DNA from 2 places in the Bradyrhizobium sp. R2.2-H genome. Region 2 is predicted to be linked to the other one. Evidence: predicted binding sites of a transcription regulator. Region 2 holds the regulator's gene; the other holds the start of a gene.

Region 1 (9,286 bases), on a different contig from region 2:
CCGGTGTTTCTGACCTCCACCTTCGTGTTCAAGACGGCCGAGGACGGGCAGGACTTCTTCGACTACGTCGCCGGCCGGCGCGAGCCGCCGGAAGGCATGGGCGCGGGCCTCGTCTATTCGCGCTTCAATCATCCCAACAGCGAAATCGTCGAGGACAGGCTCGCGATCTACGAGCGCACGGAGAGTTGTGCGCTGTTCTCATCCGGCATGGCGGCCATCTCAACCACGATCCTGGCCTTCGTTCGCCCCGGCGACGTCATCCTGCACTCGCAGCCGCTCTATGGCGGGACGGAAACCCTGCTGACGAACACGCTTGCGCGCCTGTCGATCGGAGCCGTCGGCTTTGCCGACGGCATCGACGAGACGGCGGTCAAGCAGGCTGCGGAGGAGGCCATGGGCAAGGGGCGGGTCTCGATGATCCTGATCGAGACGCCGGCCAATCCGACCAACGGCCTGGTCGACATCGCAATGATCCGCCGTGTTGCCGACGCGATCGGAAAGGCACAGGGCCACACACCGGTCATCGCCTGCGACAATACGCTGCTCGGACCGGTGTTTCAGCGGCCAATCGAGCATGGTGCGGACCTCTCGCTGTATTCGCTGACCAAATATGTCGGCGGTCATTCCGACCTGATCGCGGGCGCCGCGCTCGGATCGAAGGCGATCATGAAGGGCATCAAGGCCTTGCGCGGCGCCATCGGGACCCAGCTCGATCCGCATTCCTGCTGGATGATCAATCGCTCGCTGGAGACGCTCAGCTTGCGGATGGAGAAGGCCAACGACAATGCGCGCCTCGTGGCGGACTTCCTGCGCGATCATCCGAAGGTCGCCAAGGTCCATTACCTCGGTCATCACGAGGCGGACTCGCCGGCCGGGCGCGCGTTCGCGAGGCAGTGTCTCGGCGCCGGATCCACCTTCTCCTTCGATATCGAAGGCGGCAAGGAGGCGGCGGTCAAGTTCCTCAACGCGCTGCAGATCCTCAAGCTGGCGGTGAGCCTTGGCGGAACGGAATCGCTTGCGAGCCTGCCCGCAACCATGACCCATTCCGGCGTCCCCGCCGACATCCGCCGCAAGATCGGCGTCCTCGATTCCACGATCCGGCTGTCGATCGGCATCGAGAACCCGTCGGACCTGATCGCCGATCTCGCGCAGGCGCTGAACGCGGCTTGACGCCCCCAGGAATCGAAAAGGCCGGACGCCCCCTCCAGCGCCCGGCCTTCGCCGATGAAGCAGCCTCGAGGCTTACTTCGTCACCTGTCCCCGGATCTCGCCGCCCGGGTTCGCCGCGGTGTGGATGTTGATGTAGTACTTGCCGCCGAGCAGATCGGCGGCCTGCGCGTCGGTCAGGGTCGCTTCGCCCTTGACCGGGCTCGAGGCCGCGTTCGGGATCGGGACAGCAACGCCTGCGTTCTTGCCGGCCTCGGCAGGCCCGTGGAAGTGCGCCGCAGTGGCGGGCCCGGAGAGGCCGGAATAGGTGACGGTCCAGGACAGTTTCTTGCTGGCGGCATCATAGTTCAGATCGGCCGTTCCGGTGGCGCTGCTGGTCGTTGCGGGCACCTCGGCCTTGCCGTCGAGCGTTGCTTTCAGCTTTTCGGCGTTCGCGGACCCTGCAAAGGCGACGGCACCGAGCGCGAACACGGCAATGACGGACTTGTTCATGAGATTCTCCCTGTTGAACCCGAAGGGGCTGCCAAACTTCCAACAGCCGGCATTTCAGTTTATTCCGGCCTCCGGCTAGGGCGGGCTAAATTCTTCGTGGCTGGAGCCGCGACGACATCGGTCGTAAGTTCGCCGCAACGAGTGAATAGGTGCGCATGTTGCAACGAACAATTCTGGTGGCGCTGCTCGTCGCGGTCGCCGCGGCCGGCCTTTATTGGTGGCTCAGTGCGCCGGTGGTGGCGGCTGCGAGCGCCATCCCGGCCCGCGCGCCCGATCTCGCCAATGGCGAGGTGATGTTCAACGCCGGCGGCTGCGCGTCCTGCCATGCCGTTCCCAATCAGCCCGATCGCCTCAGGCTTGGTGGCGGCGTCGCGATCAAGTCGCCGTTCGGAACGTTCTACGCACCGAACATCTCACCCGATCCGAACGACGGCATCGGCAAATGGACGGACGCCGATTTCGTCAACGCGGTGATGCACGGGGTCTCGCCATCGGGCCAGCACTATTTTCCGGCCTTTCCCTACACCTCCTACCAGCACGCGAGGCGGGAGGACGCGCTCGATCTCTTTGCCTATTTGAAAACGCTGCCGCCGGTTGCAGGCAAGGTGCGTGATCACGAGGTGAGCTTTCCCTTCGACATCCGGCGCAACATCGGGATCTGGAAGTTCCTGTTCATGGACGGCAAGCCCTTCGTCGCCGACGCCAGCAAGTCGCCGCAGTGGAATCGCGGCGCCTACCTCGTCAACAGCTTCGGCCATTGCGCCGAGTGCCACAGCCCGCGCAACGCGCTCGGCGGCATCATTGCTGGCCAGCGCTTTGCCGGCGGTCCGAATCCGGAAGGCGAGGGATGGGTGCCCAACATCACGCAGAAGCGCCTTGGCGAGTGGAGCACGAAGGATCTCGCCTATTTCCTCAAGACCGGTGAATTGCCGGATGGCGACAGCGCCGGCGGCGCGATGACGCGCGTGATCAAGAACGTCTCGCAATTGCCGGACGCGGATCTCGCCGCGATGGCGGAGTACCTCAAATCGCTGCCGCCGGTGGACGGGCCGACGCCGCCGAAACGCAAGCTGGACAGCTAGCTCGAGCTAGCCGGTGCCGAACGCCTTGAAGGTAATGATGGTGAGGGTGTCCTGGATGCCCGGCAGCACCTGCACCTTCTCGTTCACGAAATGGCCGATGTCGGTGTCCTTGTCGACGTAGAACTTCACCAGCAGGTCGTATTGGCCGGCCGTGGAGTAGATCTCGGAGGCGATCTCGGCTTCGGCGAGCGCGTTGGCGACCACATAGGACTGGCCGAGCTTGCATTTGATCTGGACGAAAAAGGGAACCATCGCAGGCACTCCGAGAGCGTATTCTTCCGGCTAATAGGCCAAAACCGGCCGGATTTAGCAAGCGAACTTGCTGGGTTCGGCGCGAGCTTGCTAAGACGGCACATGGCTCGAAAACGCGGAAAATCGTCATGACGACCCCGGTCGCACTCACCATCGCCGGCTCCGATTCGAGCGGCGGCGCCGGCATCCAGGCGGACCTGAAGACCTTTGCCGCGCTCGGCGTTTACGGCGCCTCCGTGATCACGGCGCTGACGGCGCAGAACACGCGTGGCGTCACGGGCATCCACGCGGTGCCGGCCGCGTTCGTCACCGGACAGATCGACGCGGTGTTCTCCGATCTCGAAATCGGCGCGGTGAAGATCGGCATGGTGGCCCAGGTCGCCAGCATCGATGCCATCGCCGCCGCGCTGTCGCGCTGGGCGCCGCGGCACGTCGTGCTCGATCCCGTCATGGTCGCGACCTCCGGCGACCGCCTGCTGGCTGCGGAAGCCGTCGACGCCCTGCGCACCAGGCTGATACCGCTCGCCGCCGTGATCACGCCCAACCTGCCGGAGGCCGCGGCTCTGCTCGACGAGCCGGTCGCGGCAAGCGAGGCCGAGATCGAAAGCCAGGGGCGCCGCCTGCTGGCGCTCGGCTGCCGCGCAGTCCTGGTCAAGGGCGGGCATGGTGAGGGCGCGGAGAGCATCGACTATCTGGTCGGTGCGGACAGCACGATCGCGCTCGCCGCGCCGCGCATCGCCACCCGCAACACCCATGGCACCGGCTGCTCGCTGTCCTCCGCGATCGCGGCGGGGCTGGCCAGGGGCGAGAACCTGGAAAACGCCGTGCGCAATGCCAAGGCCTGGATCAGCGCCGCGATCGCCACCGCCGACCGCTTCAGCGTCGGCCACGGCCATGGGCCGATCCATCATTTCCACAGGTTCTACTGACGCGGGCCGCCCGCGGCAGCGCCGCCGCGGTGCACTTTGGGGGCACGCTAGCCCCCACATCGTCATGGCCGGGCCTGTCCCGGCCATCCACGCCTTGCCACGCAAGCACGAAGAACGTGGATGCCCGGGACAAGCCCGGGCATGACGATCACCTTCTGTGGCGCCGTGTCGCCTGATTGTCGCATGCGACTGATATTCGCGGGGAGGGCGAGGCGAAGTTTGATTCGTAGCTGAGGTGCCTCAAGGTTCAATCGGTCATCCCCCTGTCACGGGACATTGTTACAGGCTGGCGCATGGGAAGTTACGCTGTGAGTGACGAGAGCCCGGAGCGGCGCTTTCGCACCTTGTTCATCTCCGACGTCCATCTCGGAGCCCGCGGTTCTCAAGCCGATCTCCTGCTCGACTTCCTGCGCTACCACGATGCCGACACGATCTATCTCGTCGGCGACATCGTCGACGGCTGGGCGCTGAAATCGAGCTGGCACTGGCCGCAATCGCACAACGACCTCGTCCAGAAGCTGTTGCGCAAGGCGCGCAAGGGCGCCAAGATCATCTACATCCCCGGCAATCACGACGAGTTCCTGCGCAACTATTACGGCACGCATTTCGGCGGCATCGACGTCGTCGAGAACACGGTTCACGCCGGCGCCGACGGCAAGCGCTATCTCGTCATCCACGGCGACATCTTCGATCTTGTGGTGCAGAACGCGCGCTGGCTCGCCCATCTCGGCGACAAGGCCTACGATTTCGCGATCCAGATGAATCGCCTCGTCAACTTCTTCCGCCGCCTGTTCGGCGTGCCCTATTGGTCGCTGTCGCAATGGGCCAAGCAGAAGGTCAAGAACGCCGTCAACTATATCGGCGCGTTCGAGCAGGCGCTCGCCGCCGAGGCGCGGCGCCACGAAGCGGACGGCGTGATCTGCGGCCACATCCACTACGCCGTGATCCGCGACGAGGCCGGCATCCGCTACATGAATTGCGGCGACTGGGTCGAGAGCTGCACCGCCCTGGTCGAGCACGACGACGGCCATTTCGAGATCATCACCTGGGCGGATCATCTGCAAAAGCCGGCGGCGGTCCCGCAGGTCGCGGCAAGAGCTGCATGACAAGGGCCGCCTGATGCGCATCCTGGTCGCGACCGACGCCTGGCACCCGCAAGTCAACGGTGTGGTTCGGACGCTGACCAAGCTTGCCGACGCGGCCAGGGATCTCGACGTCGAATTCGCGTTCCTGACGCCGCAATCGTTCCGCACCTTCGCGATGCCGAGCTATCGCGACGTGCGGCTGGCCATGCCGCGTCCGGCCCGGATCGCGAGGCTGATCCAGGAAGCGCGTCCGGACAGCATCCACATCGCGACGGAAGGGCCGATCGGACTGATGGTCCGCCGCTATTGCCGCCAGCGCAAGCTGCCGTTCACGACCAGCTTCCACACCCGCTTCCCCGAATATGTCCGCGCCCGCGTGCCGGTGCCGGGTTCGCTGATCTGGCACGCGCTGCGCCGTTTCCATGCGCCCAGCCGCGCCGTGATGGCGGCAACCCCGGCGCTGGCCAGCGAGCTGACCGACCGCGGCTTCGACAATGTCGTGCTGTGGCCGCGCGGGGTCGATACCGCCCTGTTCCATCCCCGTGCCATCGATCTCTGCCTGCCGGCACCGGTGTTCCTTTCGGTGGGCCGGGTCGCGGTGGAGAAGAATCTCGAGGCCTTCCTCGACCTCGATCTGCCCGGCACCAAGGTCATCGTCGGCGACGGCCCGGCGCGGGCCTCGCTGGAGGAGGCCTATCCCGATGCGATCTTCCTCGGCGAGAAGCAGGGCGAGGCGCTGGCAGACATCTACGCGGCTGCCGACGTATTCGTGTTCCCCAGCAAGACCGACACGTTCGGCCTAGTCCTGCTGGAAGCGCTCGCCAGCGGGCTGCCGGTGGCGGCCTTTCCGGTGAAAGGCCCCCGCGACGTGATCGGCGATGCGCCGGTGGGCGCGCTCGATCACGACCTGGGCAGTGCCTGCTTCGCCGCGCTGGACGTCTGTCGGCAGGACTGCGTCGCATTCGCCGCCAACTACACCTGGGAAGCCTCGGCGCGGGTCTTCATCGACAGCATTAGGGCGGTTGGCGCGGTGCTGCCCGGCGGGAACGGGACGGAACAGCCGCGCTTCGTCGCCTAGAGCCACCTCGATCGCTCGAGAACGTTTTGGGAATCCTCGCGCGGAGGTGTCTTGCCGGGGCCTCGTCGGCCGCGATACCATTCCGCCATGACCGAACAGCTCCTCCCGGTCGGCCCTGCCGACATCGATGCCGCAGCGCGCGTGATCGCGCCTTACGCCATCCGCACCCCGCTGTTGTCCTTCCCTGTGCTCAACGAGCGCGTCGGCGCGAAAGTGTTCTTGAAGCCGGAGATGCTCCAGCGCACCGGCTCGTTCAAGTTCCGCGGCGCCTTCAACAAGGTGTTCTCGATCCCGCAGGACAAGCGCGCCGGCGGCGTGGTTGCGTTCTCCTCGGGCAACCATGCCCAGGGCGTGGCAGCCGCGGCAAAGATCCTCGACATGCAAGCCACCATCGTGATGCCGGCGGATGCGCCGCTGTCGAAGCGCGAGCGCACCAGATCCTACGGCGCCGAGGTCGTGCTATACGATCGCGACAAGGACGATCGCGAGGCGATCTCGCGCGGCATCGCCGAGAAGCGCGGTGCGACGCTGGTGAAGCCCTATGACGATCCCTTCGTGATCGCAGGGCAGGGCACCGCGGGTCGCGAGATCGCCGAGGACATGGCGAGCCTCGGTCTCGCCCCTGACATCGTGGTGGCGCCGGCCTCAGGCGGCGGCCTGATCGCGGGCGTCGCGACGGCGGTGAAGGCGCGCTATCCGCTGGCCGAGATCGTGGTGGCCGAGCCGGAGGCATTCGACGATCACGGTATTTCGCTGACCGCCGGCCACCGCGAGCCGCATCCACCGGCGGGCCGCACCATTTGCGATGCGCTGATGGCCTTGATGCCCGGCGAGATGACCTTTGCGATCAACAGCAAGCTGCTCGCGCGCGGCGTCACGGCATCGGACAAGGAAGTCGGCGCGGCCGTCGCGTTTGCCTATCGCGAACTCAAGCTCGTGGTGGAGCCCGGCGGCGCGGTGGGTCTTGCCGCGCTGCTCGCGGGACGCCTCGATGTCGCCGGGAAGAACGTCGTCATCGTGCTCTCCGGCGGGAACGTCGACGCCGATCTGTTCGCCGAGCTGGTGGCCTAGCCGTCATTCCGGGGCACGCGAAGCGAGAGCTACGATGCGCAATTGCGCATCTGAGAATCTATTTCTCCGCCGACTCTGCCGCCCGATGGATTCCGGGCCTGCGCCTTGCGGCGCATCCCGGAATGACGATGCTCAAGAGCTGACATGAAGAAGGGGCAGAGCATTGCGGCTCTGCCCCTTTGTCGCGTCTGCCTTCCGTGCGATCAGCGCATGAAGCCGCCGCGACGGTTGCCGCCGCCGTTCATGTTCGGCGCCTGGTTCATCGATTGCCGGAAGTTGTCGTTGCTGTTGACCATGCGGTTCGGCATCGCATTGAACTGCGGACGATTGTTCAGCACCTGCACCTTGTTCACCGGGCTGCCGTTGGGCTTCACGATACCGGTGTTGCCGTTGGTGTTGCGGATCGGACGGTTCTTCGTCTGAACATTGATCGGCTTCGCGTCGATCTTCGATCCGGCCTTGCCGACATTCACCGGCATGCTCACGATCTTGCCGGGGATGCGGTTGCCGGCGTCCGGCTTGGTATTGGTCGCGGGCAGCGTCACGATCTTGCCGATGCCGCCATTGCTCTTGCTCGTGTTGCTCGGCGCAGGCAGGGTGACGATCTTGCCGCCATTGCCGAGCTTGCCGAGGACATTGCCGTTGCCGTCAACCGGCTTCTGCGCGACCGGCAGATTGCCGCCCATCTGCGACGCACCATGACCCTGCTGCATCAGCGGCATATATTTTGGCTGGCCGAGATTGCCGATCTTGATCGTCGGCGCAATGTTCTGCGGCACCAGGAACTTGGTCGCCTGCATCAGGGGGATCTGCTTCGGCTGCGCCTGCAGCTTCAGCGCGATCTGCGCATAGGGGCTGTTGCCGTAGCTGTCGTAGAAGCTCTTGTAGGCGAGCGGCGAGTTCGCGAGCACAGCCTTGTGCCAGGCCTGCGAGATCAGGAGGTTCTTGAGCAGCCAGCGGACGTGGTCGCACAGCGGATCGTGCGGGTACGTCCGGATGAACTCCTGATAGTATTCCGGACGGCCCTCGGACACGACGTAGTCATAGGCCTGGCGTGTCGAACGGCTCGGCAGGCTGGAGGCCATCTGCACGACAGGGGCCTTCACCGGCGCGCGGTTGGCGGCAACCGCGGTGTCGCCGAAGAAGGTGAAGTCACTCGTCAGCGAGGAGCTCTCCCACGGGATCTGCGCGCCGCTCGTGGTCTGGTTGACCTGCAGGCGCACGCGCTTGAACAGCTGCTCGATCGGCACGTTGGGCTCGCGCGCGACGTTCAGGAACGCCTGCGTATAGGGGCTGTGACCGCCCGTCCCGTCGAGCGCCTCGGCACCCGGCGCCGTCGAGTAGCCGACGATCGATCCATTCGGCGCATCGACGATGGCAAGGCCGCGGCCGGCATCGTTGACCTCGGGGAACGGGTTGTTGCGGCAGGCATCGAGAATGACGATGCGCATGCGGCTCGGGATCGTCTCCAGCGTCGACATCACGTCGACGAGGCGCACCGAATTGTTGACGAGCTCGGTCGGGCTGGAGACCTTGGCGTCGACGGGAACGAGATAGTTCTCGCCGGCGAGCTGCACGCCGTGACCGGCGTAATAGACCATCGCCACGGTGTTGGGACCGCGCGAGGCGACCTTGGCGGAAAAGTCCTGGACGACGCGGAGCATGTCGTTCTGGGTCAAGTCGGTCGCGGCCACCACTTCGAATCCGGCGGAGTTCAGGAACTGCGCCATCGATTGCGCGTCATCGTCGGGGTTCGCAAGTTGCGGCGCGTTCTGGTAGTTCGCATTGCCGATCACCAGCGCCACCCGCTGCTCGGGGCCTTGCAGGGCGGTGGGGGCGGGTGCAACCGGTGCGACCTGCGCGGAAACGGGCCCGCAGGCGAAGCCGAACAAGCTTCCCAGCAGGCTGGCCGTCATCAGGAAAGGCTTTAAGCGGAACATGGCGTGCTCCTTTGGCACTCATCTCGATGTGAGATTGGTTGCGTGCAAGCTTGGCCGAGTTCGAGCCTGCGGTCCGTGATTCCTATCATCAGGGCCGCGTACGTGATCTGAATCACGCTTGGAACCTGCTATGGTTAGCGATCGATTGGGAGGATAGTCCGCCACATGCTGAAATCGATCGATCCGATCC
Region 2 (9,286 bases):
GCAGCGTCCGCGGTGGCAAGCACTGCGCCGATCGGGAAACCGCCACCGAGCGCCTTCGCCAGCGACATCACGTCGGGCACGACGCCGGTGCGCTTGTAGGCAAAGAGTTCGCCGGTGCGGCCCATGCCGGTCTGTACCTCGTCGAAGGCGAGCAATAGGCCGCGCTCATTGCAGAGCTCGCGCAGCGCCTTCAGGAAGGCGGGAGGCGCAGAACGAACGCCGCCCTCGCCCTGGATCGGCTCGATGAGAATGCCGGCGGTGTGCGGGCCGATCGCCTTCTTCACGGCTTCCAGGTCGCCATGCGGCACCTGATCGAAGCCGTCCATCGGCGGGCCGAAGCCCTCGAGATATTTTGCAGAACCGGTTGCGGCCAGCGTCGCCAGCGTGCGGCCATGGAAGGCGCCCTCGAAGGTGATGATGCGATAGCGTTCGGGATGGCCCTTGGAGAAGTGATGGTGGCGCACCAGCTTGATCACGCCTTCCAGCGCCTCGGCGCCGGAATTGCAGAAGAACACGAAGTCGGCAAAACTTTCATTGCACAGACGCGCCGCGAGCTTCTCGCCGTCCGGGCTCTGGAACAGGTTCGACATGTGCCAGAGCTTCGTCGCCTGCTCCTGCAACGCCTTGACCAGCGTGGGATGCGCATGGCCGAGCGCATTCACCGCCACGCCGGAAGTGAAATCGAGATAGCGATCCCCATTGGTCGCGATCAACCAGCAGCCTTCTCCGCGCTCGAAACCGAGGTCGGCCCTGGCGAAAACGGGGAGCAAATGCGGCGCGGCGCTGTTGGTCATGACGTCACTTGAATGTTGCGGACGGTGTGACGCGTGCATTGCGCAACGCACCATTGACCGGCCCGGAAAACGAAACGTGCCGCCTTTTAAGGGCGGCACGTGGCACTATCTTATGCTTGGCAAGACGGGTGTCAATGCCGCCCGGAAAGCCCCGCGAAACGCTGAATCCGTAGTCTTGCGGTGCCGATTTTGCGGGTTTTTCACCACGGAACATGTGGACGCGAGTCGGCGGACTCTTGCGCGGGAGTCACGCCATATTGTAGCGTTTGGACTGTCAGATACGACATCTCGTGCAGCAGTTCTGATCCCTTAAGTCCTCATGTACCGGCGTAAACGTTCGGGCGTCTTGAGCGCGCCCGGCGAGCCTTAAGGGATTCTGGCGGCACGGGTTTTTGAAGGCTTAGGCAATCGCTGCGAAGGCCCCAGGATGGCAGGCGCGCAGCGAGGGAAAGGGTGCAATGACGGTTTTGACCTGGTCCGATGATCGCGTCGAGCAGCTGAAGAAGCTTTGGGAGGCCGGACTTTCGGCCAGCCAGATCGCGGCTGAGCTCGGCAATGTGACCCGCAATGCCGTGATCGGCAAAGTGCACCGGCTCGGCTTGTCCGGCCGCGCCAAGAGCCCTTCGTCGGCAGCGCCCCGGCCGCGCAAGGCGCGCCCCGCACAGCACATGATGCGGGTGACCCGCCCCGTTGCCCGCGGCAACACCGCGCTGGCGCAGGCCTTCGAGGTCGAGGTCGAGGCCGAACCCGTCACCTACGACAATGTGGTGCCGATGAGCCAGCGGCTGTCACTGCTGGAATTGAACGAGGCGACCTGCCACTGGCCGGTCGGCGATCCCTCGAGCCCGGATTTCTTCTTCTGCGGCGGCAAGGCGCTCTCCGGCCTGCCCTACTGCGCCCAGCATTCGCGCGTGGCGTATCAACCCGCAGCGGACCGCCGTCGCGCACCGGCGAAGCCGGGCACGCGGTGAGTTTGCGGATTTAGTTGGCTGACTGCAGCCGTCGCACGACGGTGCCTCAACACATCCGATGTCGTCCCGGACAAGCGCGCCACGGGCGCGCGCAGATCCGGGATCCATAGCCACCGCAGGATCTGGTTACGGCGACTCGGAGCTACTTTTTCGCAGGATAAGCACTGTCTGTGGTTATGGATCCCGGATCTGCGCTTACGCTTGTCCGGGACGACACCGATGTTGTAGCCGCGGCTCGCTAAACCGGCCTACGTCTGCTCCGCCTTCGCGAAACGATCGTCCAGCGCATAGCCGGCGCCGCGGACGGTACGGATCGGATCCTGCTCGCGGCCGAGATTGAGCAGCTTGCGCAGGCGGCCGATGTGGACGTCGACAGTGCGCTCATCGATGTAGATGTCACGGCCCCAGACGCTGTCGAGCAGCTGCTCGCGCGAGAACACGCGGCCGGGATGCTCCAGGAAGAACTCCAGCAGACGATATTCGGTCGGGCCGAGATCGATCGGCCGGCCCGAACGCGCCACGCGGCGCTTGTCGCGGTCGAGCTCGATGTCGCCATAGGCGAGCACGGTGGCGAGCCGCTCGGGGCTGGCGCGCCTGAGCAGGCCCTTCACGCGGGCCAGCAGCTCCGGCACCGAGAACGGCTTGACGATGTAGTCGTCGGCACCGGTCGCAAGTCCCCGCACCCGCTCGCTTTCCTCGCCGCGCGCGGTCAGCATGATGATCGGCAGTTGCTTGGTTTCGGGACGGGTGCGCAGCCGCCGGCACAGCTCGATGCCCGACAGGCCCGGCAGCATCCAGTCGAGCACGATCAGATCGGGAATGTGCTCCTTGAGGCGGGTGTCGGCGTCATCGCCGCGCATCACCGTCTCAACGTCATAGCCGTCGCCTTCGAGGTTGTAGCGAAGAAGCTCGGTGAGAGCTTCCTCGTCCTCAACCACCATAATGCGTGCGCCCATGTTGTCGTCGCTCCTTGGGTACTCGGCACCGCTTAGGTATTCGGCACCGTCGTGGCGAAGGTCGTCATGTCGCCCTTCGGCCGCTTGTCGGTGATCGCCTGACCCTCGATCATGTAGAACACGGTCTCGGCGATGTTGGTGGCGTGGTCGCCGATCCGCTCGATGTTCTTGGCACAGAACATCAAATGGATGCAGAACGAGATGTTGCGCGGATCCTCCATCATGTAGGTGAGAAGTTCGCGGAACAGCGAGGTGCAGATGGCGTCGACTTCCTCGTCGCCCTTCCACACCGCCATCGCTGCCGGCAGATCGTGCGCGGCATAGGCGTCCAGCACCGACTTGACCTGCTGCTGCACGAGGTCGGTCATGTGTTCCAGGCCGCGGAACAGTTTCAGCGGATGAAAATCCGTCTCCAGCGCCGCGACGCGCTTGCCCATGTTCTTGGCGAGATCGCCGATGCGCTCGAGATCGGTCGCGACGCGCATGGCTCCGACGATCTCGCGCAGATCAACGGCCATCGGCTGGCGCCGGGCGATGGTGAGCACGGCGCGCTCCTCGATGCGCTTCTGCAGCATGTCGAGTTCGGCGTCGGTGGCGACGACGCGCTGACCGAGCGTGACGTCGCGGCGGATCAGCGCGTCGACGGAATCGACGATCATGCGCTCGGCGATGCCGCCCATCTCGGCGACCAGGCGCGTGAGTTCCTGGAGGTCGGTATCGAAAGCCTTTGCGGTATGTTCAGAACCCATGTTCCGTCTCCTCAGCCGAACCGGCCGGTGATGTAATCCTGCGTGCGCCGGTCGCTCGGCGACGTGAAGATCTTGCTGGTGTCGTCGAACTCGATCAACTCGCCGAGATACATGAAGGCGGTCTTGTCGGAGACGCGCGCCGCCTGCTGCATGTTGTGCGTGACGATCGCGATCGTGTAGTTCTCGGACAATTCCTGGATCAGCTCCTCGACCTTGGCGGTCGAGATCGGGTCGAGCGCCGAGCACGGCTCGTCGAACAGGATCACCTCGGGCCGCACCGCGACGGTGCGGGCAATGCAGAGGCGCTGCTGCTGGCCGCCGGAGAGCGACAGGCCGGAGGCGTTGAGCTTGTCCTTGACCTCGTTCCACAGCGCGCCGCCGCGCAACGCCTTCTCCACGCGATCGTCCATCTCGGACTTCGAGATCTTTTCGTAGAGGCGGATGCCGAAGGCGATGTTCTCGTAGATCGTCATCGGGAACGGGGTCGGCTTCTGGAACACCATGCCGACCCGGGCGCGCAGCAGATTGAGGTCGAGCTTGGGGTCGAGCATGTTGGTATGGTCGAGCAACAGCTGGCCGGTGGCGCGCTGGCCCGGGTAGAGGTCGTACATCCGGTTGAAGATGCGCAGCAGGGTCGACTTGCCGCAGCCGGACGGGCCGATGAAGGCCGTGACGCGATTGGTGCCCAGTGCCAGATTGATGTTCTTCAGCGCATGGTGCTCACCGTAGTAGAAATTGAGGTTGCGCGCGGTGACCTTGGCAGGCGCCTCGGGCAGCGGCTGCGAGCCGGGATGAACGGTCGGCGCGCTTACGGAAATAGACATTTCACTCATTTTGCGGTCCTCTCGGCACCAAGGATGCGGGCGCCAATGTTCAGGGCAAGCACAGTCAGGGTGATCAGCAGCGCGCCGCTCCAGGCGAGTTGCTTCCAGTAGGCGTAGGGGCTCTGCACGAAGTTGTTGATGGTCACCGGCAGGTTGGCCATCGTCTTGTCCAGGCCGAGGCTGAAGAACTGGTTGGACAGCGCGGTGAACAGCAGCGGCGCGGTCTCGCCGGCGACGCGGGCGGTGGCGAGCAGCACGCCGGTGATGAGGCCCGAGCGCGCCGCACGGTAGGCGATGCGCTTGATCACCAGCGAACGCGGCAGGCCGAGTGCGCTGGCGGCTTCACGCAGCGGGTTCGGCACCAGCAGCAGCATGTCCTCCGTGGTGCGCACCACGACCGGGATCACGATCACGGCGAGCGCCAGCGCGCCGGCGATGGCCGAGAAGCCTCGCATCGGCACCACGACCGCACCGTAGATGAACAGGCCGATGATGATCGAGGGCGCCGAGAGCAGGATGTCGTTGATGAACCGGATCACCGAGGTCAGCCTGTCGTTGCGGCCGTATTCGGCAAGATAGGTGCCGGCGAACATGCCGAGCGGCGCGCCGATGCCGACGCCGATCACGGTCATGATCACCGAGCCGACGATGGCGTTGCGCAGGCCGCCCTCGGTCGATCCGGGCGGCGGCGTGTCTGCGGTGAAGACCTGAAGGTTGAGCCCGGCCAGACCGTTGTACAGCAGCGTGATCAGGATCAGCGCGAGCCAGGTGACGCCGAAGGCGGCGGCTGCGATGCAGAGGCCGCGGATGACGATGTCCCAGCGGCGGCGGCGCGAATAGATCGGGTTCATGGCTTCACTTTCCGGCCTTGGTTTCCAAGCGCATCAGCATCAGCCGCGCGGCCGCGAGCACGAAGAACGTCAGCACGAACAGGAGCAGGCCGAGCAGGATCAGGCCGGACTGGTGCAGGCCGTCGCTCTCGGCGAACTCGGATGCGATCGCCGCCGAGATCGTGGTGCCCGGGGCGAAAATCGATGAAGAGATGCGGAACGAATTGCCGATGATGAAGGTCACCGCCATCGTCTCGCCGAGCGCGCGGCCCAGCGCCAGCATGACGCCGCCGATGATGCCGACGCGGGTATAGGGGATCACCACGCTGCGCACGACTTCCCACGTGGTGCAGCCGACGCCGTAGGCGGCTTCCTTCAGCACCGGCGGCACCGTCTTGAACACGTCGACCGAGATCGAGGTGATGAAGGGCAGCACCATGATGGCGAGGATCAGCGCGGCATTGAACAGGCTGAGATAGGACGGGGGACCTGCGAAGATCGCGCCGAGCACGGGCACGCCGTCGAACACCCGGATCATGAAGGGCTGGAAGGTGTTGGCCAGGAACGGGCCCAGCACGAAGAAGCCCCACATGCCGTAGATGATCGAGGGAATGCCGGCGAGCAGCTCGATCGCCATGCCGATCGGGCGGCGCAGCCATTGCGGACAAAGCTCGGTGAGGAAGATCGCAATGCCCAGACCGACGGGAATGGCGATCAGCATCGCGATGAAGGAGGTGACGAGCGTGCCGTACATCGGCCCGAGCGCGCCGAGCACGGGCGGATCGGCCGAAGGGGCCCAGCGCTGCGTCCACAGGAACGACAGGCCGTATTCCTTGATCGCCGGGAAGGCGCCCACGATCAGCGAAAGGATGATGCCGCCGAGAATGAGCAGCACCGAGATCGCGGAAAGCCGCGTGATCCAGTAGAAGGTGATGTCACCGAGCTTGAACGCGCCCAAGGCCTTGGCGCGATCATACGGTCCGGCATCGTCGATTACATCGCTCTGAACGGCCATCTCTGCCACGCCGATCCCCTGTTTTGCCTTACGCCATCTGCATGCCGCCAAAGGCGGTCGTTTTCGACGGTTTGCCCGCGTCGTTCCGGGTGGTCTCAAGGACCCGGAATCCTGGGATTCCGGGCCGCTCTTTCACTCGCGCCCGCCGAGGCGGAGCGCGAGTTTCAGTACGCTGCAATCAGCTCTTGATCTCGGCAGCCCACGTCTTCTCGATCTGCTTCACGACCGTGTCGGGCATCGGGATGTAGTCGAGCTCCTCCGCCATCTTGTCGCCCTTCTCGAACGCCCACTTGAAGAACTTGATGGCTTCCTGGGACGCCGCCTTGTCGGTCGCATCCTTGTGCATCAAGATGAAGGTCGCGCCGGTAATCGGCCACGACGTCTCACCGGGCTGGTCGGTCAGGATCACATAATAGTTCTTGGAGCCGGCCCAGTCGGCGTTGGCGGCTGCAGCCTGGAAGGCCGCAACAGTCGGCTGCACGGTCTTACCAGACTTGTTGATCAGGGCGCCGTAGGTCAGCTTGTTTTGCTTGGCATAGGCATACTCGACATAACCGATCGAGTTCTTGGTCTGGCTGACATTGCCGGCGACGCCTTCATTGCCTTTGGCGCCAACACCCGTTGGCCACTCGACCGCGGTACCGGCACCGACCTTCGACTTCCACTCGGCATTCGTCTTCGTAAGGAAATCGGTCCAGATGAACGTGGTGCCGGAGCCGTCCGACCGACGCACGACGGTGATGGCGTCCGAGGGGAGCTTCACCTTGGGATTCAGCTTGGCGATCGCCGGGTCATTCCATGTCTTGACCTTGCCCAGATAGATGTCGCCCAGCAACTCGCCAGAAAACACCAGCTCGCCCGACTTGATCCCTTCGAGATTGACGACCGGCACCAAGGCGCCCATCGCCTGCGGCCATTGGATCATTCCGTCCTTTTCAAGTTGCTCGGGCTTGAGGGGCATATCGCTCGCGCCGAAGGTCACGGTCTTGGCCTGGATCTGCTTGATGCCGCCGCCCGAACCGATCGACTGGTAGTTCAAACCGTTGCCGGTCTCCTTCTTGTAGGCGTCAGCCCACTTGGAATAGAGCGGGAACGGGAACGTCGCGCCGGCGCCGGTGATGTCGGCCGCAAAGGCTGCCGTCGTCGATGCGGCGATCAAGCCAGCAGCGACCATGGTTTTGAGGAAATTCATGCTGGTCTCCATACAGGGGAACGAAGCGCCATCCGCGCCCGATCGCGCTCCCCACACCGCCCGTTTAGGAGCGGTCGGCTGTGCTTTTACGAAGGTTTCGTGACAGTTGGATGACGCAACCAAGCGATTGAATTCGCTTGATTTTTAGGCCGAAGCCGAAATCCTCGCCTGGGGAAAACACGCCGTGAAAGTCGCGCCCTGCCTGGGCACGCTCTCGATCAGAAGTCGGCCGCGATGGCGGTTAAGAATATGTTTCACCAGCGATAATCCGAGCCCAGTCCCGCCCTGCGAGCGGCTGTCGCCGACGTCCACCCGATAGAAGCGCTCGGTCAGCCGCGGCAGGTGCTCGGGCGCGATGCCGGGGCCGAAATCGCGGACCAGGACCCGGATTTCCTGAGTTCCATCAGTGGCGACGCTTGATGTCAGCGACACGATGACGCGTCCGCCGGAAGCGCCGTATTTGAGCGCGTTCTCGATCAGGTTCTCGAACAGGCGGAGCAGTTCCTCGCGGTCCCCTGCGATCATCACCGGCGGCTCCGGCAGATCGATCTCCACCTCGACCTGGCGCTCGCGCGCCAGCGGCTCGAGCCCGTCGGCGACCTGGCGGATGATCGGTATGAGGTCGACCAGGGTGTCGGGCCGGACATGGGCCGACAGCTCGACCCGCGACAGCGACAGCAGATCGTCGATCAGGCGCGCCATGCGCGTGGCCTGGTTGTGCATGATACCGAGGAACCGTTCGCGCGCCTTGGGATCGTCCTTGGCCTGGCCCTGCAGCGTGTCGATGAAGCCCGACAGCGCGGCCAGCGGGGTGCGCAGCTCGTGGCTGGCATTGGCGACGAAGTCGGCGCGCATCTCCTCGACCCGGCGCAGCGGGGTCTGGTCGTGGAAGGTCATCAGCATGCATTTATCGGCGCCGCCGAAGCTGGTCGGCACCGGAACCGGCGTGATCATGAGCTCCATCCAGCGATCGACCGGAACATGGTCGAGATAGGTCGCACGCCGCGGCTCGGTGGTGGCGATCGCCTCGCGCAGCGCCGTGATGATCTCCGGCGAGCGCAGCGCGAACTGGGCGAGCTCGTTCCGGCGCAGCGCCGGCGCGAGCTGGGCGGCGGCGGCATTGAGATGGATGACGCGACCCGCACGGTCGAGCAGCACCGCCGGATCCGGCATGCCGGCGACCACCGCGGCCACCGCCGCGCTCTCGACCGGGTTGATGCGCCTGACGTCGTCGCGGGAGGCCGCGGGATCATGCAGCCGCCACGGGATCAGGGCTGCGGCCGCGATGCAGAGGAACACGATCGCGGCGTGCAGCGCCGACAATTCGCCGAGCGAGACCACGACGGACAGCGCCAGCGCCGCGGCGATCAGGATGATGGTCGAGTGCCGCAGCCGGTCGGACCAGGGCTGGGCGGGGGGAGAAGATGGGGCGTCGATCGCCATCGGGGCGGGCTTCTCCTGAGGGACTTTTCCTAAGGACCTTGTCTTAATTAAGGGCCTGGCACCAGTCAGGCGCCGCTGTCGCTACGCTCTCGCACATAGGCGGCTTCGCGCGCCGGGCCGGGGTCCAGCTTGAGCGCCGCCTGTTGCAAGCGCTTCGATCGCGCGCCGATGATAACTTCGCGAAGCGTCAGCAAGATTACAGATAGGACGAAGGGAGACAGATAATAGAGGACGCGGAACAGCAGCATGCCGCCCAGAAGCTCCTCCCGGTCCATCTGCCAGAGGCCGACCAGCATGGCGGCGTCGAACACGCCGAGCCCCCCCGGGGAATGGCTGGCAAAGCCGAGCAGGGTGGCCGAGACGAAGATCACCGCAACCACGACGAAGCCGACATGGGGCTCGTCCGGCACCAGGACATACATCGCCAGCGCGCAGAAACCGAGATCGACGATGCCGATCGCGATCTGAAGCAGCGTCAGCGGGCCGCCCGGCAGCACCACGGTCCAGGGGCC

Evidence for each region. The regulator PhoB, encoded in region 2, activates phosphate uptake and scavenging genes when phosphate is short. The targets are predictions, from matches to a motif close to TGTCATNNANCTGTCAT.
Region 1: a site for PhoB is predicted at 4,176-4,192, ahead of EDE08_RS31195 (UDP-2,3-diacylglucosamine diphosphatase). Genes of this name have one in related genera too.

What each region holds. Positions count from the first base shown of each region.
Region 1 is NZ_SMBR01000015.1:58,021-67,306, reverse strand. It holds gene EDE08_RS31220 (cystathionine gamma-synthase family protein) at 1-1,170, shown strand, start outside; gene EDE08_RS31215 (CHRD domain-containing protein) at 1,243-1,659, opposite strand; gene EDE08_RS31210 (c-type cytochrome) at 1,815-2,741, shown strand; gene EDE08_RS31205 (Lrp/AsnC ligand binding domain-containing protein) at 2,748-2,993, opposite strand; gene thiD (bifunctional hydroxymethylpyrimidine kinase/phosphomethylpyrimidine kinase) at 3,122-3,922, shown strand; gene EDE08_RS31195 (UDP-2,3-diacylglucosamine diphosphatase) at 4,216-5,028, shown strand; gene EDE08_RS31190 (glycosyltransferase family 4 protein) at 5,042-6,085, shown strand; gene EDE08_RS31185 (threonine/serine dehydratase family protein) at 6,173-7,156, shown strand; gene EDE08_RS31180 (caspase family protein) at 7,360-9,096, opposite strand; gene EDE08_RS31175 (RbsD/FucU family protein) at 9,262-9,286, shown strand, end outside.
Region 2 is NZ_SMBR01000026.1:18,337-27,622, forward strand. It holds gene EDE08_RS37155 (aspartate aminotransferase family protein) at 1-794, opposite strand, end outside; gene EDE08_RS37160 (GcrA family cell cycle regulator) at 1,253-1,765, shown strand; gene phoB (phosphate regulon transcriptional regulator PhoB) at 2,014-2,721, opposite strand; gene phoU (phosphate signaling complex protein PhoU) at 2,754-3,470, opposite strand; gene pstB (phosphate ABC transporter ATP-binding protein PstB) at 3,482-4,303, opposite strand; gene pstA (phosphate ABC transporter permease PstA) at 4,300-5,145, opposite strand; gene pstC (phosphate ABC transporter permease subunit PstC) at 5,150-6,139, opposite strand; gene pstS (phosphate ABC transporter substrate-binding protein PstS) at 6,318-7,331, opposite strand; gene EDE08_RS37195 (ATP-binding protein) at 7,476-8,774, opposite strand; gene EDE08_RS37200 (lysylphosphatidylglycerol synthase domain-containing protein) at 8,840-9,286, opposite strand, start outside.